One region of the Enterococcus sp. AMC1623 genome, then DNA from elsewhere that is predicted to be linked to it. Evidence: predicted binding sites of a transcription regulator. Region 1 holds the regulator's gene; the other holds the start of a gene.

Evidence for each region. Region 1 encodes HrcA, which represses chaperone genes, less so after heat shock. Its sites were predicted from a motif close to TTAGCACTCNNNNNNNNNGAGTGCTAA; they were not measured.
Region 2: the regulator HrcA is predicted to act here: its motif matches at 8,913-8,939, upstream of groES (co-chaperone GroES).

Annotation. Positions count from the first base shown of each region.
Region 1 is NZ_CM177096.1:392,985-403,381, forward strand. Features, by position in the region: gene ribF (riboflavin biosynthesis protein RibF) at 1-146, shown strand, start outside; gene AC4BC7_RS02020 (DUF3923 family protein) at 177-437, opposite strand; gene AC4BC7_RS02025 (CAP domain-containing protein) at 577-1,503, opposite strand; gene AC4BC7_RS02030 (HAD family hydrolase) at 1,833-2,606, opposite strand; gene hemW (radical SAM family heme chaperone HemW) at 2,686-3,849, opposite strand; gene hrcA (heat-inducible transcriptional repressor HrcA) at 4,091-5,131, shown strand; gene grpE (nucleotide exchange factor GrpE) at 5,148-5,717, shown strand; gene dnaK (molecular chaperone DnaK) at 5,767-7,590, shown strand; gene dnaJ (molecular chaperone DnaJ) at 7,759-8,919, shown strand; gene AC4BC7_RS02060 (hypothetical protein) at 9,217-9,702, shown strand; gene AC4BC7_RS02065 (efflux RND transporter periplasmic adaptor subunit) at 9,699-10,397, shown strand, end outside.
Region 2 is NZ_CM177096.1:1,548,666-1,559,062, forward strand. Features, by position in the region: gene nadE (NAD(+) synthase) at 121-945, opposite strand; gene AC4BC7_RS07635 (nicotinate phosphoribosyltransferase) at 942-2,426, opposite strand; gene AC4BC7_RS07640 (HAD-IIB family hydrolase) at 2,540-3,397, opposite strand; gene AC4BC7_RS07645 (sensor domain-containing diguanylate cyclase/phosphohydrolase) at 3,412-5,961, opposite strand; gene groL (chaperonin GroEL) at 6,910-8,535, opposite strand; gene groES (co-chaperone GroES) at 8,583-8,867, opposite strand; gene AC4BC7_RS07660 (CPBP family intramembrane glutamic endopeptidase) at 9,096-9,734, shown strand; gene AC4BC7_RS07665 (6-phospho-beta-glucosidase) at 9,769-10,397, opposite strand, start outside.

The sequences.
Region 1 (10,397 bases):
TTAAAGAAGATATCTACGGTGAACAAGTCTCTGTGCGTTGGAATCATTTTTTACGAGGCCAAGTTGCTTTTGATGGAGCTGAAAATTTAATTAAACAATTAAAACAAGATGAATGCGACACACGCACTTATTTTGACTTAAATTAAGAAGAAGGATTGATTGCTAATTACAGCGTATCAATCCTTCTTTCGTTTTTTCTGTTGTTTTTTAAGACTGACCCCCCAAGTAAGTTGGCAAAGAAAAACAAACAGAAAGAGGACAAAAATAAGAATGAACGAAATTAGTCGAAGTTCAATTGTTTGGATTGTATCAAAAGTGTCTGTTTTTTGAAAGAAAATATATCCAATTGCAACAACAAATAGAATAGACCATAAAATATTTATACCTAACCAAAACGTTTTCAATTTCCCCCACCTCCTATAACTATTAATTATCATAACAAAAAATGAACATTAATAATATAGAAAATTCTGAAAATAAAAGAATTGCAGAATTTTACGAAGTGTAATAATGCGCTAAATCAGCTAACTCAAAAAAATAAGCCTTTACTTTGAATAAAGTAAAAGACTTGTTTTTTTATTTGTAGAACAATTCTGTAAAATAAGGCTGATTCTCTTCGTTAAAAGAAACGCCAATGCCTAGCTTTTCAAAGCCATTATTTAAAATATTTTTACGATGACCTTCTGAATTTAATAAGCCTTGATGCGCAAAGATACTGCTTGCTTGACCATACGCCAGATTTTCGCCAGCTAATGTATAAGAAATTTGATCCTCATTCATACGATCGAAGGGAGATTGTCCTTGTAGATTCATATGGTCAAAATAATTATTATCAGCCATGTCTTTGCTATGTTTGCGTCCAGTTTCTTGCGCTTGATCCGACCAATTTAAAACAGATAATCCTCGTTTAACACGAGAAGCATTCGTCAAATCAAATAATTGTCTCTCGAAACCAGTTTGTAGTTCAGTTGTTTGACTTGCATAAAGATAATTTTTATTTAATTCTAATTGCTGTTCAATAATTTGAATAGCAGTGAGTTTGTCACCATCATGCAAATCATAAAAGAAGGTAATGAAATTATTGTCTATTTGATACACATCATATTCACCTTCACTGTTGATTAGATAATTATAGAGTCCTTTACGAATAGACTCTTCTGGTTCTCCCAGCAAATCACGGATGGTTTGTTTAGTAGTCCCCATTTGAATATCCAGAGTGGAAGCAAGTAATTCTTGATTGGTAAACAACCCTCGAACAATATTGTCTTGGTCATATGCAACCATCATAAAATTTTGATAATTTTGATGATAGCTTGCCCATTGGGTGCCATATTCATTTTGTGTTTGATTAAGAGCAGTACCGTACATGGCTTCGACCTCTTGTTGGCTGTCTCCAATTTCAATATTACCAACTGAAAAAGTTTGAGATTCGGGTTGGGATAATTCTAAAGGTGGGGGTGTTGATTCCTCATTTGTTATCAATTGAGAAACAGAATGTTGCACAAGCTGTGTTCCTTCCGTAAACAACTCAAACCAAAAAGCCCGTGTAAAAAACAATAAAGCGACTATACAGAGAAAATAAAAAGTTCGTTTTAAGATAAAAAACACCTCCTACTAAGTATACTATACTGGATAATTAAGCAATTAGATAAATTGGGAGCCTAAGAGATGCTTTTTCTTAATTCTTTTTTATAGTATAAGCAAAAAAAGTGATGAAATTGGTCTATTTAACAATAAAATATCCGAACGAGAGAGTGTGCTCCTGTAGTCTAGCAGGATTAGCGCTACTCATTCTAAATCGTTCGGATATTTTTCTCTTGTTTTTATTTATGTTACACTTGTTCAATTATCGGTAAAATTTCTTTTAATGAAGTAACTTCATAAGTAGGTTGCACAGCAGCTGGTGTTTGTTGGTGATGATTAATCCAAATATTTGACATGTTCGCACGATTCGAGCCTAAAATATCTGTCATTAAATTATCGCCTATCATAATTGATTGCTCTGGGGATGCATTGGCTGTCTCAAGTGCAAATTCAAAAATTTTAGGATCGGGTTTACCAACCCCAACTTCACCTGAAATAATAATATGCGCAAAATAAGGCGCAATTTCGGGTGTAATTGCTAGCTTTGTTCGTTGCAAAGAAGGTGAGCCATTTGTCACTAATACAAGTTGGTATTTCTCTTTTAATTGGTCTAATACCGTAAAAGTATCTGAATAGACGAACGGATGTTTTTTACGCTCTACAATAAATTGTTGCGCCAATTGTTTTCCTAAAGCTAAATCCTCAATACCACAAGCTTTTAAACCATTTGTCCAAGCGTCCACTTGATAGGTATGGATTAATTGATGCATTTGTTGAAATTCTTCTCCAGGATCATCGAAGGTTCCCCATAACCCTTCAAAAGGATTAATACCAATCATTTGCGTGAAAGCATACGTAGGGTAGCTTTGATATAATTTTGTTGCTTCTTCTCTAACCGCGTTCTCTAATACTTTTGAATCAATTGTGGCAACTGTTTTACAAGTTTCTTGAAAGGCAGTTTTAATACTTTGTTTATCCCACAATAATGTATCATCTAAATCAAAAAAAATAGTTGTAATCATCTGTTTTCCCCTTTGTAGAGCCATGATAAGCTACATTCTAGCAAAAATTAATTGAAAAAGAAATCCTTTTTTCAGTCAGTTACTTAGGTAGTAAAAATTTTTCAAAAACTTCATTTCCAATGAAAAGGCCTTGCTGCGTCAATTGTATGCGATCATTATTGACCACCAGCCAATTTTTTTCTATTAATTCAGGTAAAATTTTACCGTAGACATCCATAAATGAAACATTAAATTTCTCAGCAAAATATTTTTGAGAAATACCTTCTAATTTTCTCAGTCCCAAAAACATCTCTTCTTCAATTTGATTTTCTTTAGTTAACAGCTCTGTTTCAACAATTGGTAATTGGTTGTCGCGTAAAGGGCGTAAATAATGTTGAATCGGTCCAAAGTTTTTATAGCGCTCATTTTTCAAATAGCCACTGGCACCTGCACCGAAACCATAATAATTTTCATTATTCCAATACACGAGATTATGCTGTGATTCTTTGCCTACAGCAGCAAAGTTACTGACTTCATATTGACGATGACCAGATTTTTCCATGGCTTCGATCGCTTCTTCAAACATTTGACTTTCAACTTCTTGTGAAGGGAGTTCTAAGCGGCCTTGTCGTACCCAGTTCATAAATTGAGTTTTATTTTCTAAAATCAATGAATACATTGAGTAGTGAGGCAAACCCAATTCAATGGCGCGATGTAGCGTATCGCGAAAATCTTCCAACGTTTGTCCAGGTAAAGCGTAGATCAAATCAATGCTGACATTATCAAACTGATTTTTTTCAAGAACGCGAATTGTTTCATACACATCTTCTGCCGTATGTTTACGACCAATCTTTTTTAATAAACGATTGTTAAAGGTCTGCACACCCATAGATAAACGATTGACACCATGATGTTTCATGACTTGTAATTTTTCTTCAGTTAAATCACCTGGATTAGCTTCAACCGTAAACTCTTTCGTTGTGTTGGTTGGCAACAAGTGATGAATACCGGTTAATAAAACATCTAATTGTGTGGCAGATAAAGAAGTGGGCGTCCCACCTCCAATGTAAATTGTTTCAGATTGATCGGTAGGATGGACTTGCAACGTTAGTTCAATTTCTTTTAAAAGTAGTTGAATGTATTCGTCCACAGGTTGCCCTTCTAAAAAAACTTTATTGAAATCACAATAGTAGCAAATGTGTTCGCAAAAGGGAATATGGATATATGCCGATGTATTTTTAACTTGGGGTGTTTCTTCAAACATAAATGTGTTTCCTCCAGTATCACAGGTTCTGTGATCGATTGTATTCGAAAAACAGTGTACCATATTTTATATAAGAGGCGATATGTAGAAGTCTTTAATTTAGTCAAAAAGAAAATTAGCACTCTGTCTAGAAGAGTGCTAATTTTTGAGAGTTTCTTCTTGACTTCTATTTTAAATATGATATATTTATACATGTAGTTAGCACTTGATAGACAAGAGTGCTAATCAAGAGGTGATAAATTTGTTAACAGAAAGACAAGAAAATATCTTGCGTCTGATCATCCAAAATTATACAAATTTAGGCCAGCCAGTTGGCTCGAAAAAATTAATGGAGGATGGCATCGAAGCAAGTTCAGCGACGATTCGTAATGAGATGAAGACGCTTGAAGATTATGGATTACTTGCTAAAACACATTCTTCTTCTGGTCGAGTTCCTTCGATGACTGGTTATCGGTATTATGTCGATCACCTATTGACACCTTCGAAAGTAGGTAACGAAGATGTTGCACTGATTAGGCAGTCTTTTGGCAAAGAATTTCACGAGATTAATGAAATTATTCAACAGTCTGCCAATATTTTATCTACCTTGACAAGTTATACGGCATTGTCGCTTGGACCAGATGTAAAGGATCGAAGGCTAACGGGTTTTCGAATTGTTCCTTTAAACAATCGCCAAGTCATTGCAATTATTGTCACAGACAAAGGAAATGTGGAAAGTCAAGTCTTTTCAATTCCGAAAAATTTAAGTAGTGATGACCTTGAAAAAATGGTTCGTATCATTAATGATAAATTGATTGGGCAACCCCTGATGAATGTTTATCATCGTTTACGAACTGAAATTCCGATGATTCTGCATAAATATTTTCAAACGACTGATGGTGTTCTGGATTTATTTGATGGCATGTTAAATCATATTTTTGAAGAGAAGGTTTTTGTCGGTGGACGGATGAATTTATTGAACTTCGAACACAACCAAGACGTGGAACAATTTAAGTCAATGTATTCATTTATGAAGAATTCAGAAAACTTAAACCAATTGTTAGCACCACGCGATGGCGCCATTCAAATTCGAATTGGCTCCGAACTTGGGGACAACCTATTGAATAATATGAGTATGATTCAGGCAAGTTATGACATTGAAGGACACGGAAAAGGAACCATTGCTTTATTAGGGCCTACGAGTATGCCTTATTCGAAAATGTTTGGTTTAGTCGATGTATTTCGCCAGGAATTAGCTTTAACGTTGGTTAATTATTACCGGTCGTTAGATTCGGATAATTAGCTAGTTAATCAATAGCATGATTTCAAATAGAAGGGAAGTTAGTCCATTGTCAGAACAAGAAAAAACTTCTGAAGAAATTATTGAAGAAGTAATGGAAACAAACGAAGAAGAATCGACAGAGGAAACAGAAGTTGTTTCTGAAGCCGATGAACTGAAAAAACAATTAGAAGAAACTGAAGACAAATTCTTACGTGCGCGCGCTGAAATCGCAAATATTACGAACCGTAATCGCAACGAAAGAGAATTGTTACAAAAATATCGTTCACAAGATTTAGGTAAAAAATTATTACCTGCCATTGACAATCTAGAACGTGCGATGAACGCGGAAGTAACTGATGAACAAAGTATCAGTTTGAAAAAAGGTGTGGAAATGGTATTAGAAAGTTTACGCCAAGCTTTGAAAGAAGAAGGTATTGAAGAAATTCCAGCTACTGGAGTTGCTTTTGATCCAAATCTACATCAAGCTGTACAAACTGTGCCTGCATCAGATGACTATCCGTCAGATACGATTGTAGAAGTCTTACAAAAAGGCTATAAACTACATGATCGCGTTTTACGTGCAAGTATGGTTGTTGTGGCACAATAATAAAATTTGATAATTTAATTGAATTGAATACACAAAGGAGATCTTTAATATGAGCAAAATTATTGGTATTGACTTAGGTACAACAAACTCAGCTGTTTCTGTATTAGAAGGCGGAGAAGCTAAAATTATTACAAATCCAGAAGGTAATCGTACAACACCATCTGTAGTCTCTTTCAAAAATGGTGAAATTCAAGTCGGTGAAGTAGCTAAACGTCAAGCAGTGACAAATCCTAACACAATTTCATCAATCAAACGTCATATTGGTGAAGCTGGTTATAAAGTAGAAGTAGAAGGTAAAACATATACACCACAAGAAATCTCAGCAATGATCTTACAATACATCAAAGGTTTTGCAGAAGATTATTTAGGTGAAAAAGTTGAAAAAGCAGTTATCACTGTACCTGCTTACTTCAATGACTCACAACGTCAAGCAACTAAAGACGCTGGTAAAATTGCTGGTTTAGAAGTTGAACGTATTGTTAACGAACCAACTGCAGCAGCCTTAGCTTATGGTTTAGATAAAACTGACCGTGACGAAAAGGTATTAGTATTTGACCTTGGTGGTGGTACATTTGACGTATCTATCCTTGAATTAGGCGACGGTGTCTTTGATGTATTATCAACAGCTGGTGATAATAACCTAGGTGGAGATGACTTTGATAACAAAATCATCGATTATATGGTAGCAGAATTCAAAAAAGAAAACGGCATTGACTTAAGTAAAGATAAAATGGCTGTTCAACGTTTGAAAGATGCCGCTGAAAAAGCGAAAAAAGATTTATCAGGTGTAACAAGTACACAAATTAGCTTACCATTTATTACAGCTGGCGATGCTGGTCCATTACACTTAGAATTAACATTAACTCGTGCAAAATTTGATGAATTAACTGCAGATTTAGTAGAACGTACAAAAGTTCCTGTACGTCAAGCATTAAAAGATGCTGGTATTTCTCAATCTGAAATTGATGAAGTTATCTTGGTTGGTGGTTCTACACGTATTCCTGCAGTTGTAGAAGCTGTCCGTAAAGAAACTAGCAAAGAACCTAACAAATCAGTAAACCCTGATGAAGTAGTAGCAATGGGTGCTGCGATTCAAGGTGGGGTTATCACTGGTGATGTTAAAGATGTCGTATTACTTGATGTAACACCACTTTCATTAGGTATTGAAACAATGGGTGGCGTATTTACAAAATTAATTGATCGTAATACAACAATCCCAACAAGCAAATCTCAAGTATTCTCAACAGCAGCTGATAATCAACCAGCCGTAGACATTCATGTATTACAAGGTGAACGTCCAATGGCTGCAGATAACAAAACACTTGGAAGATTCCAATTAACGGATATTCCACCAGCACCACGTGGAATTCCTCAAATCGAAGTAACTTTTGATATCGACAAAAACGGTATTGTAAATGTTTCTGCGAAAGATTTAGGAACTCAAAAAGAACAAACTATTACGATTAAATCTTCTTCAGGTTTATCAGATGATGAAATCGAACGTATGGTGAAAGATGCAGAAGCAAATGCAGAAGCAGATAAAGCTCGTAAAGAAGAAGTTGATTTACGTAATGATGTAGATGCTTTACTATTCACTGTTGATAAAACATTGAAAGAGCTAGAAGGTAAAGTAGATGCCGACGAAGTGAAAAAAGCTGAAGATGCACGTGATGAATTAAAAGCAGCTGTTGAAGCGAACAACATTGAAGAAATGAAAACAAAACGTGATGCGTTGAATGAAATCGTACAAAACTTAACAGTTAAATTGTATGAACAAGCCGCTCAACAACAAGCACAACAAGATCCTAATGCTGCTCAAGGTGGCGCAGATGATGTGGTTGATGCCGATTTTGAAGAAGTAGATAACGACTAACCTCGTTACTTGTGAAAAGCCAAAGTCATCCGCTTTGGCTTTTTCTTCTGGATTGAAGAGATGAAAATAAACATTTTTTCAAAGGATTTTTTCAAAAGGATGTTCCTTCTTTCGGATTTATGATAAAATACGAAAGACTGTTAAAAGCAAGAAAACGGAGGGAAGCCAATGGCAACAAAACGTGATTATTACGAAGTCTTAGGTTTACAAAAAGGGGCTTCGGACGACGAAATTAAAAAAGCGTATCGTAAGCTTTCCAAAAAATACCATCCAGATATTAATAAAGAAGCAGATGCAGAAACGAAATTTAAAGAAGTTTCAGAAGCATATGAAATTTTAAGCGACCCACAAAAACGTGCAGCCTATGATCAATATGGACATGCCGGTACAGATCCAAACTATGGTGGTGGAGCTGGTGGTTTCGGCGGATTTAATGGCGGCTTCTCAAGTGCTGGTGGATTTGGTGGTTTTGAAGATATATTTGAATCATTTTTTGGTGGAGGAGGCCGTACAGTAAATCCTAATGCCCCTCGACAAGGAGAAGATTTACAATATTCAATTAACCTAAGCTTTGAAGAAGCAATCTTCGGCGTAGAAAAAGATATTCAATACAAACGTGATGAAACATGTCATACATGTGGTGGAAATGGCGCGAAACCAGGAACCCAACCTGAAACATGTCATAAATGTCATGGCTCAGGTACAATCAATGTGGAACGTCAAACACCACTTGGTCGAGTAATGAGTCGTCAAACCTGTGATGTTTGTCATGGTACTGGTAAAGAAATCAAAGATGTTTGTGAAACTTGTCATGGCACTGGACATGAAAAGAAAACGCACAGTGTGAAAGTAAATGTTCCTGCTGGAGTAGAAAATGGGCAACAAATGCGTTTAGCTGGTCAAGGTGAAGCTGGTACAAATGGTGGTCCTTACGGTGATTTATATGTTATTTTCTATGTAGAAGAAAGTGATATTTTTGATCGTGATGGTGCGGAAATTTATTATGAATTACCGCTAAACTTTGTCCAAGCTGCATTAGGTGACGAAGTTAACGTACCAACTGTTCATGGCGAAGTTAAACTAAAAATTCCTGCTGGTACACAAACAGGTACTAAATTCCGTCTACGCGGTAAAGGTGCTCCACGTCTACGTGGTAATGGCAATGGTGACCAACAAGTAACAGTGAAATTGATTACGCCGAGAAACTTAAATGAAAGTCAAAAAGACGCGTTACGTCAATTCGCTGAAGTAAGTGGTCAAAAAACAACAGAACAACAACCAGAAGGCTTTTTTGATAAAATGAAAGATGCGTTTGGAAAGAAAAAATAAATAATTTTAGTAGTAGAAAATCTATCTTAAAAATAGATTTTCTACTATTTTTTATAGAGAAAAAGTCTCTGTAGCTAATCTGAAATTAATCTATATGATTTGATTGATGAAGTGAGCGTCATTTCAAGTTTTTTATAACGCTTAGAATATTTTTTTAAACAAACTAACATTTTTGAAAGGTTGATAAATAAAGTAATGTGGTACACTATAATTAAAGATAAAAGAATAATTAGTTATAATTGTGATTTTTTTAACTTACAATTGTTCTCTATCAAATAAATTAAAAGGAGCAAATTTATGGAAACTGTTAGAAATTTAAAAAAGGCTAAAACTTGGAATATGGTCTTATTAGTGTTATGTAGTATTTTTTTAATCATTACTTTGTTTAGTTTACCTACAGCTTTAAATCCCGATCCCTCATTATATAATGAACAACTACTAGGTCCACAAGCGTCACAACTATATGAACAAGCTAATAGTTTGCAATCTAAAGTGTATGCATCGATTGATGTAGTGATTTCAATTGCTATTGTCGTGTTACTTTTTTTAAATAATCAGAAGTTAAAAAGAAGAACTTTAGCATCTAAAACACCGTATTATTTATATCTAGGTTGGGCTGTAGTGGGCATTGTTTATTCTCTGTTATTTACTCCTTCAGTTGATTTAGGTGAAATGACTCAAATGATGACTATCATAACCTTAGTCGTTCAAATTTTGCTAGCTTTACCAGCAATTTTAACCTTGATTTATTTATTTAAAGCAGACACCGAGGAGGAAATATGAAGAAGGAAAAACGTAAAAAATTAAGTAAAAAGAAACAAATTATAGTAAGCATAGCAGCAGCTATCGTTGCGATTTTAGTCATTGTTATGGCATATATCTATAGTCGTCCAACACAAGCAAAAGAAGATTCATATCAAGTTGTAACTCTTGCAAAGGCTAATCCACTAATCTTTAAAGGTGTTGTTACACCTGCCACCACAGAGGCTTTTTATTATGATCAATCAAAAGGTGATATATCAGATATTTTAGTCCAAAATGGTCAAGAAATTAAAGCCAATACGGCTGTTATGGCATATGAAAATAAAGCTGTTCAAGAGCAGATTGATGAACAAGAACAAAGTTTAGAAAAATTAAACTTTTCTATCCAAACGGCACAGCAAAATTTGGATAATGCCTATGTGAAAAAACAAGAAATTCAAGACAAGCTATATACGGCTTCTACACAGTTTGACAATGCTGATAACAGTACACCTGAAGGACAAGCAATTCGTCAAGAAGAACAAGTAAAAAAAGAGCAATATACGGAAGCTTTATCGGCACAAGATGATGTTATTTTACAAGCACAACAAGCATTGGATTCTGCTTATTTAGATGCGAATAGTGCGAATGAAAGTATTGAAAGTACCCAAAATAAGATGATTACTAATGTTTTTGCTAAAGGTGATGGAATTGTGACGATAGACATGAAAGGAGAG
Region 2 (10,397 bases), 1.2 Mb from region 1:
TAAAACTATCCGAACTATATGAAAGAACATCCCCTAATTAAGGTGGGTGCTAAGGTCTAATTAGACCTTAGTAGCAATCTCTCGATAGTTCGGATAGTTTATTCTTAAACTAACTTATTTTTACTTCCAAAAGTCATCTAAAACTGTGATCGGCAAATGACGTTTGTGCTCGCCTTTACGCCACCAATTCTCTAAAGTTGCTTGAGCTTCTGGAGAAATAGTTTTTCCTTCTAAATAATCATCAATTTCATCGTACGTAATACCTAACGCGACTTCATCTGCAATCAGTGGTTTGCCATCTTCTAAATCTGCAGTTGGTATTTTTGAATACAATTCTTCTGGAGCCTCAAGTTCAGCTAACAATTGACGGCCTTGACGCTTATTCAAACGGAAAAGTGGTAGAATATCTGCACCACCATCACCAAACTTCGTAAAGAATCCTGTCACATTTTCTGCCGCATGATCGGTTCCAAGGACAGCACCCGAAAATTCACCCGCAATGGCATATTGTGTAATCATTCGCTGTCTTGCTTTAATATTTCCTTTATTAAAATCAGAAACTGTCACACCCACGGCTTCCAAAGACGCGACTTGTGCATCAACAGCTGGCTTGATATTAACAGCTAATTGACTATCTGGATTAATGAAGGTCATTGCTTTCTTTGCATCCTCTTCATCCACTTGTTCGCCATAAGGTAAGCGCACTGCAATAAAATGATAATCTGAATCATTGGTTTCATGACGCATTTCTTCCATCGCTAATTGTGCCAATCGCCCAGCTAAAGTTGAATCTTGTCCGCCACTAATACCTAATACAAAGGTTTTTAAAAAAGGATGCTTCACTAAATACGCTTTTAAAAAATCAATACTGCGACGAACTTCTGTATAGGCATCAATTTCTGGTTTTACGCCTAATTCTTGAATAATTTCTTCTTGTAAACTCATAAATTCGCTCCTCCTTGTTCATTAAATGCTTGAACTTGCTTACGGACTTTATCCATAATTGCCATTTTATGGTTCCAACATTCTTGTGATAAATCGACAGGATACGGTTGTGGATTTAAGTCTCGTTTGTATTCATCCCATAAAGCATCTAAACATTGATGAGAATACGCTTTGATATGTTCTAAGTCAGGTAATTCATAAATCAATTTTCCCTCTACAAAAATATCTTGCAATAATGGACGTGCTTCGAAATCTGTGACGGTTTTATTAATATACGTATGAACTGGATGGAACATAAAGATACTCTCTTGTTCTGTTGGTTTTTCATCCCATAAAGTGACATAATCACCTTCTGATTTACCATCTACTTTACGAGTAATCCGCCACACTTGTTTTTTTCCTGGTGTAGAAACTTTTTCTGCGTTACTAGATAATTTAATGGTGTCTTCTAAGATGCCTTCTTCATTTTCAATGGCTACTAATTTATACACAGCTCCTAAAGCAGGTTGGTCATAGGCCGTAATTAATTTTGTTCCTACGCCCCATACGTCAATTTTTGCTTTTTGCATTTTTAAACTTAAAATAGTACTTTCATCTAAGTCGTTTGAAGCATACACTTTTGCTTCAGTAAAACCAGCTTCATCTAATTGTTCTCGGACTTTTTTCGAAATGTACGCCATATCTCCACTATCAATCCGTACACCTAAGAAGTCAATTTTGTCGCCCATTTCCTTTGCGACACGAATAGCATTAGGAACTCCTGATTTCAAGGTATCATACGTGTCTACTAAAAAGACACACTCTTTATGTGTTTTGGCATATGCCATAAATGCATCGTAATCATTGCCATAAGATTGAACCAATGAATGCGCATGAGTACCACTTGCTGGTATACCAAAAATTTTACTTGCACGAACATTACTTGTTGCGTCAGCACCGCCAATAAAAGCTGCACGTGTTCCCCAAATCGCTGCATCCATTTCTTGTGCCCGACGAGAACCAAATTCTAATAAAGGATCATCGCCAATCACTGATTTAATACGAGCTGCTTTTGTCGCAATCAAGGTTTGGAAATTTACCATATTCAATAAAGCTGTTTCAATTAATTGTGCTTGGGCTAAAGGACCTTCTACTTGAATCAATGGTTCATTGTTGAACACCAAATCGCCTTCTTTAACTGAGCGAACCGTGCAACTAAATTTAAACTCTTTTAAATACGTCAAAAAATCTTCAGAATAGCCGCCTACTTCCCGTAAATAAGCCAAATCAGTCTCTGTAAAGGTTAAATTTTCTAGATATTTTACCAAACGTTCTAATCCTGCAAAAACGGCATATCCATGTTTAAAAGGCATTTCTCTAAAATAACATTCAAAAATTGCATGTAAATCGGCACGGCCTAATTCCCAATAAGTTTGCATCATATTAATTTGATATAAATCGGTGTGTAAAGTCAAACTGTCATCTGTATATGTTTTTTGCATACGCTAGTAACTCCCTTGTCAATTTCTATTTATTATTATAACAAAAAAAATTAAAAATACCGACTCAAGCGCAAAAAAGCGATAGTTTTTTCACTATCGCTTTAATTTTTAGCTTATTTTTGAATCAAGTGGTCAAAAATGTAGGTTCCTAAACCACCTGCCGCACATTCACCAGCTTGTTCCATACAAACGGCTTTAACGTCAGTATTGGCATTTGCCATGGCAACAGAAACATCCACCACTTCAAACATCGGCACATCGTTCTCGCCATCCCCAAAACCATAACTTTTCGCCTTTGGAAAATTTTTCAGATAAGATAAAATAGCCGCACCTTTTGTCGCTAACGGATTGACTACTTCCAATGTTTGTTGGTATGACTCGAAAATATACGCGCCCTCTATTGCTAACTTGTCGCGTAAACTCTCTTTTTGTAAATCATCTGCTTCCATCAATTCAATTTTAATGATATTTAATTCTGGATGTTCTTGTATAAACGTAGGTACACTTAAAATATTGTGGCATTCTTTTGTAAAATAGACTTCTTTATAGTCCATTATCTCAGCACCGATCGTTCCTAATTCTGATTCGAATTTGACATGCAAGTCTTCAAAATGCGTGTGGTAACGCGTAATCGTGTTCACAAAGACACCTTGGTCCGTATGAATAAAATAAAATGTATTTTCGGATTCTAAACGAGCTAAAAGCTCTAAACACACTTGATGGTCGAGACAATTTCTCAATCGTGGTTCTTCATTTTCTAACTTAATTCCTGCACCATTACCAAAAATAATGTCGCATGGAAGATTAGTTGTTGTTAATAATTCTTGTGCTAATTCATAACCTCTTCCTGTTACAAAAACAAAATGATCGCCTTGATCATGGAGTGCTCGAACCGCAGCTAAGTTAATGGGTGGTACCGTCTGACCAAAATCTTGAAACGTACCGTCCACATCTGAAAATACAATATTCATGCTCTATCCCTTTCTCACTCTTCATCGGTTAATATACTCAGGAAAACGTCTACTACAGCAGGGTCAAATTGCGTTCCGGCATTGACACGAATTTCTTCGATTGCCGCTTCTCTTGACAAAGCTTTCCGATAAACTCGATCATTAGTCATCGCATCGTATGAATCAGCAACTGCTAAAATGCGACATGCAAGTGGAATTTCACATTTTGATAATTGGCGTGGATATCCTTGTCCGTCCCAACGCTCATGATGCGCTAAAATCAAATGAGCAAAGGGGGCTAATTCTGGTGTCGCTTGGGCAATACGATAACCAATTTCTGCATGACGCTTCATTTCTCGCCATTCACTGTCAGTCAATCTTCCTGGTTTATTTAATACATTCGGATCTATTCCCACTTTACCAATATCATGGAGTAAACACAATAGGTCTAATTCATTTAGTTCATTCGAAGTGAGTTTCATCTTTTTCCCAATCGCATGGCAATATTGAACCAAACGATGAGAATGCTCTTCGGTTTCATTGCTTTTTTCATATAATGTCGCTAATAAGCTGTTAATAATAGCATGACGATAACTTTTGCCATCAAGTAATTTTTGATGATACATATATTCTTCTGCCTCATTCATTGCTTCTATAATTGTTTTGGTAGGACTTGTGATTGTCGCAAAACCTAAAGATACGCTAGCTTTGATCCCAGCAATACCTGGAACAGTGATTGGCATTTGGCGAATCTTTTGCACCATTTCCTCTGCTGCTACCAATTCTGTCTTCGGTAAAATCATCATAAATTCATCGCCACCCCATCGAGAAATAATATGTTCTTCAGAAAAGACACCGTTAAAAGCCGATGCGATTTCTTTTAATAATTCGTCACCTGCTTTATGACCAAACACATCATTCGTCAATTTCAAGCCATTGACATCCGCCATCACTACAGTAATCGGGAAGTTACTTGGTTGACTAAAACAATCAAAATGCTCTTCTATATAATGACGATTATACAATTTTGTAATCGGATCACGATAACTTAAAAACTCAATTTGTTGAATATGTTCCAATTCTCTTTGCACATCTCGAAAAACAATCACTACGCCTTGATAGTCATTATTTTGATCTTTAATTGGCGCTTCACTTTTAGTAATTGGTAGCCAACGAGAGTCTTTCGTTAATAATAATGCGGTGTGCTCGAATTTAACTTGTGAGTCTTTATAGAACATCGCGTTATCTTTGAAATCAATTTTTTCATGCGTCTTCTCATCATAAATAGTGAAGATATCTTCAAACGGTTTACCTAGAACCTCTTGACTTTGCCACCCAGTAATTTTGGCTGCTTCATCATTAAAACTAGTAATGTTGCCTTGCTCATTCATTGCAATCACACCATCACCAATCGATTGTAAGGTAATTCGTAACAACTCTTCCTCGTGTATTAATTTTCGACGTAAATTTTCTCGATCAGTCACATCATATGCAATGACATAGTGGATATGTTCACTCCCATCCCATATCGGGCTACAATAGACATCTAATAAACGTTTTTCACCATTTTTTAACGTTTGGGGTACTGAACTTAATAATGTATTTCCTCGCCCTTTATTATTGTAGTTTTTGTAAAACTCATCAATCCATAATTCATTAATATCTGATAGTCGAAGCTTTAAAAATTCCTCTTCTGTATATCCATAAAAATCACAGGCAGAAGGATTCACGGATAAAATTTGCTCAGTTTTCACATCAAAAATGATTTTGATTGCCGCATGTTGGTCAAACATTGCTCGTAACCTTTTACTTAGTTGCTGATTTTCTTTTTTTACTTTATTTACTTCTGAAACATCTTTACTGTAAGACAAAATATACGGAATCCCATAAGTACTAAAGATAGGTGTTAGTTCTGTATGTAAAGTAAAGTTTCGCTCACCTACTTCATAGCTCCGTTCATATTGAACCAAACGATTTTTCTGAATTGCTTCATCCAAATAACCTTCTATTTTTTGTCGCAAATCCGTTTTGAAAACTGTCGAAAGCGGTTCTGCGTTTAAATCTTTTAACCCCGTCAATTGCATGTATAACTCATTGCTTTTTACATAGCGATATATGCCTTCATTAAATTCTAGTAATGCTAAGGCATAATTTTGACTTTCAAATAATGGCTCTACAATACGCACTATTTCCATCCGTGATTCTGTTTCTTTTTGCAGTGCTAGTTGTTCATCAGCTAATCGTAAAAACAAAACCATTTGTTTGTTATTTAATGGCATCGCACTCATTGTAAAATATTCGTTAGCACTTGCTATAAAACAAGTTAATTCGTGTGTTTTATTATAGCGAATTGCATAATTACATAAAGACAACCAAATTTTTTCTTCATGAGGAAATTTTTTAAGAAGTGACGAAAGTTTTTCTCCAATTTGTTCTTGTTTCCAATGTAACATTTTTGCAAAGCTTTCATTCATAGCTTGTAATCGGAAATCGACCACACTATTTTCTAAATCAAAAATTAGTTCAATTTGACAACTTCCTAATGAATTCATTGCCTGTGTATTTATTATATTGTCTTTAATCATTCATCTACCACCAGTTTTGAATCATTTCTTCTAGTTCGTTCAATTCTTCTCTTATTTTAGCAAGCACCTTTCAGAAAAGCAATTTTAGGACTAGCTTGATTGAATATATTTTTTGTTTTTTTATTAAAGAAAAATAAAAATTCTAGTAAAAAACTGATTTAATAGCGCTCGTTATCTGGATTTATTAAAAAAATTCATTTAATTTTTCTAAAATATTTAAATTAATTTATAAACCCTGGCAACTTATCAATTGTCTCTATAAATCATCTGCAGTAATTTCAGGTTCCGCTAAAATTTCCTCTTCACATAATTTTATAATATTATTCGGGTTATTTAATAAGACTTTTTTAGCGAATTTGAAAGACTAAGCAGTATTTTTCAGCACCTGTTCAATTAAACACACAGATTCATCTGCTAAACAAAAAAATTTAACGTTCAAGCATTGATTTACGACGTTTAAGCTAAAAGTGATTGCTTACAAATCAATGCTAGGATTATCAATGTAGGTAAGAACTATTTCATTGAGGAGTGATCTATTATAAAAAAATGGGATGATATTTTTATTGTTGTATCTATGATTCTAGTTATAGCATTAGTTTTAAATCCAAGCTTATTACTATTTGAGGGTGACTTCTTTTGTAATTTCTAAAGCTCTATACGCTATTACATTTATAGCCATGTTATTTACACTTGATTTAAAATTCCTTAAATAAATCTTTTTTATCCTATCATGGATACATTTCCTTAAAATAGAGGGCTATTCTCGATTTTTATGTTTGAATGGATGAAGAGCTATGGATGCAAGTACAACATTGCATTTTTATACTTATGTAATGAAAAAACAAGTAAACCAGTGTTTAAATAAACTGCCAAGTTTTGCTTCTTTCAGATGATATAGAACAAAAATAAAACGACAATCCCTTTTAAAACAGGGATTGTCGTTCGTTTTTACATCATACCGCCCATCATTGATGGATCCATTGCTGGCGCTGCTGGTGCAGCTGGTTCTGGTTTATCAGCAACAACTGCTTCAGTTGTTAATAATAATGCAGCTACCGAAGCGGCATTTTGTAACGCTGAACGAGTTACTTTTGTAGGGTCAACGATTCCAGCATCTAACATGTTTACCCATTCACCTGTTGCAGCATTGAAACCAATACCTAATTCAGCATTTTTCAAGCGGTCAATAATTACTGAACCTTCATAACCAGCATTTTCAGCAATTTGGCGTACAGGTTCTTCTAACGCACGTAAAACAATACGGATACCAGTTGCAGCATCACCATCTGCTTCAAGAGCAGCAACTTTATTGATAACATTCACTAAAGCTGTCCCACCACCAGAAACCATGCCTTCTTCTACAGCGGCACGTGTAGCATTCAATGCGTCTTCAATGCGTAGTTTTAGTTCTTTTAATTCTGTTTCAGTTGGTGCACCAACTTTAATTACTGCTACACCACCAGCTAATTTCGCTAAACGTTCTTGTAATTTTTCACGATCGAAATCAGAAGTTGTTTCAGTAATTTGGTTTTTAATAACTTGAACACGTGCTTCAATGGCTTCTTTTGTACCAGAACCTTCAACGATTGTTGTATTGTCTTTATCAACAACTACTTTGCTTGCTTGACCTAAAGTATCAATTGTTGCATCTTTCAAATCTAAACCTAAATCTTCTGTAATCACTGTACCACCAGTTAAAATAGCAATATCTTCTAACATTGCTTTACGACGGTCACCAAAACCTGGTGCTTTTACCGCAACGACGTTAAATGTTCCACGAATTTTATTCAAGACTAATGTTGGTAAAGCTTCGCCATCTACATCGTCTGCAATAATTAATAATGGTTTTGATTGTTGTAAAATTTGTTCTAATAGCGGCAAGATATCTTGAATGTTTGAGATTTTTTTATCTGTAATCAAGATGTATGGATTTTCTAGTTCTGCTTCCATTTTATCGTTATTTGTTACCATATATTGAGATAAGTAACCACGATCAAATTGCATACCTTCTACAACATCTAATTCAGTTTCAATTCCTTTTGATTCTTCAATTGTGATAACACCATCGTTACCAACTCTTTCCATCGCATCAGCGATATACTCGCCAACTTGTTCACTACCTGAAGAAACAGCCGCTACTTGCGCAATTGCTTCTTTAGAGTCAACAATAGAAGAGATATTGTGTAATTCTTCAACTGCAGCTTTTGTTGCTAATTCAATCCCACGACGAATACCTAATGGATTTGCGCCAGCAGTAACGTTTTTCAAACCTTCGCGAACAATTGCTTGTGTTAAAACAGTAGCTGTAGTTGTACCGTCACCTGCAATATCATTTGTTTTAGAGGCAACTTCAGAAACTAATTTTGCACCCATATTTTCAAAATGATCTTCTAATTCGATTTCTTTAGCAATTGTTACCCCATCATTGGTAATCAATGGAGAACCATATGATTTTTCTAAAACAACGTTACGACCTTTAGGGCCTAATGTTACTTTTACTGTATCTGCTAATTTATCTACACCTCGTAGCATTGCTGAACGAGCGTCTTCTGCGAATTTAATATCTTTTGCCATGATTTTTTTCACCTCAAAGTTTTTTTATACTGCGTATGTTTATTTGATTATTCTACGATTGCAACAATATCTTTTGCTGAAAAAATCAGATATTCTTTACCGTCGTATTTCACTTCTGAACCAGCATATTTTTCAAATAAAACAGTGTCACCAACTTTAACTGGTACAGCTGCTAGTTCCCCATTATCTAAGACGCGGCCTTCACCAACAGCGACAACCGTTCCTGTTTGCGGTCTTTCTTTTGCTGCAGATGCTAAAACAAGTCCTCCGACAGTTTTTTCTTCTTCTTTTGCGACTTCGATCAATACACGATCACCTAATGGTTTTAACACGATAAATCCCTCCAATTAATTTCTAATCTCTATGATTTGCTGTCATTAGCACTCTCATATATCGAGTGCTAACTTACAAAACTAATATTACTTATTTTCATTCTAGAATGCAAGTCTTTTGAATTATTTTTTTATAAAAGTCAAAATTGGTTAAATAAGTCTCTCCTTCTTAACAACTTGTCCTGCACTATTTTTGTTATAATAGTAAATAAACGAGAGGAGAATTCTATGTCCACAAAAAAATATAGTGTATTAACGATTTTATTTTATGCAGCTGCTTTTTTCTCGCCTGCTTTCTTACCCGCAACTAATCAAGTATTTGCCACGATGATTGCGTATCTTTTAGGAGCAGCTGTCTTAATTATCTTATATTTACAACAAAATGAATGGCTATCTTTCGAAAGAAAAGAAAGCAATTGGTTAAAAGTCATTGCATTTGGATTAGGCGGAATTTTTGTAGCCATCTTTTTACAAAATATCGTCTTACAAATCGAACAATTATTTGGACAAGAGGTTGCTTCTGAAAATACGCAAAATATTATTCAAATTGTTTTACAGCAACCTCTTTTTGCCATTGCGGTGATGATTGGTGGACCTATCATGGAAGAATTTGTCTTCCGTCGTGCTATCACTGGTTTTCTTGAAAAATATCTGAATGTGTGGTTAGCAATTAGTATCAGCTCGTTCTTATTTGCACTCATTCATCAAGATGGGCATTTGTTATTGTATTTCGCCTTAGGATTTTTCTTTAGTCTACTCTATTACAACACTGGAAAAATCTGGACTTCTATTTTAGCGCATGTGGGGATGAATACCTTAGTTGTTATTGCCAATATACTTTTACAATCAATAGAACTTCCCAAATAAAAAAACCGTCTAGCTTCAACACTAGACGGTTTTTTTATAGTTCTTCTCCATTCGTTGCAATAACGTTTTGGTACCAATCAAATGATTTTTTCTTACTGCGAGCTAACGTTCCTTGACCTTCGTTGTCTTTATCAACATAAATAAAGCCATAGCGTTTTTTCATTTCCCCAGTTCCCGCAGAAACTAAATCGATAAACCCCCAAGGTGTGTACCCCAGCAAATCAATTCCGTCGTATTCCACAGCTTCCTTCATCGCTTCAATATGAGCTTTCAAGTAAGCAATCCGGTAGTCGTCTTCTACTCGATTCGTTACAGAATCGATTTCGTCAATTGCACCAAAGCCATTTTCAACAATAAACAATGGGCGTTCATAGCGTTCATTAAACCAATTCATCGCATAACGCAAGCCCATTGGATCAATTTGCCAGCCCCAATCAGAAGCCTCTACATTCGGGTTTCGCACCAAATCACGAGCTTCATCATAATCAAAGGTTGGTGCTTTCCTGCTGTCTTTAATCGCAAATGACATGTAATAACTAAAACCAATATAGTCAACTGTGCCTTTTTTCAATAAGTCTAAGTCTTCTTTTGTTCGGTCTAATTGATACTCTTTGCGTTCAAAATAAGCATCGATATAACTTGGATATTCGCCTTTACAATGAA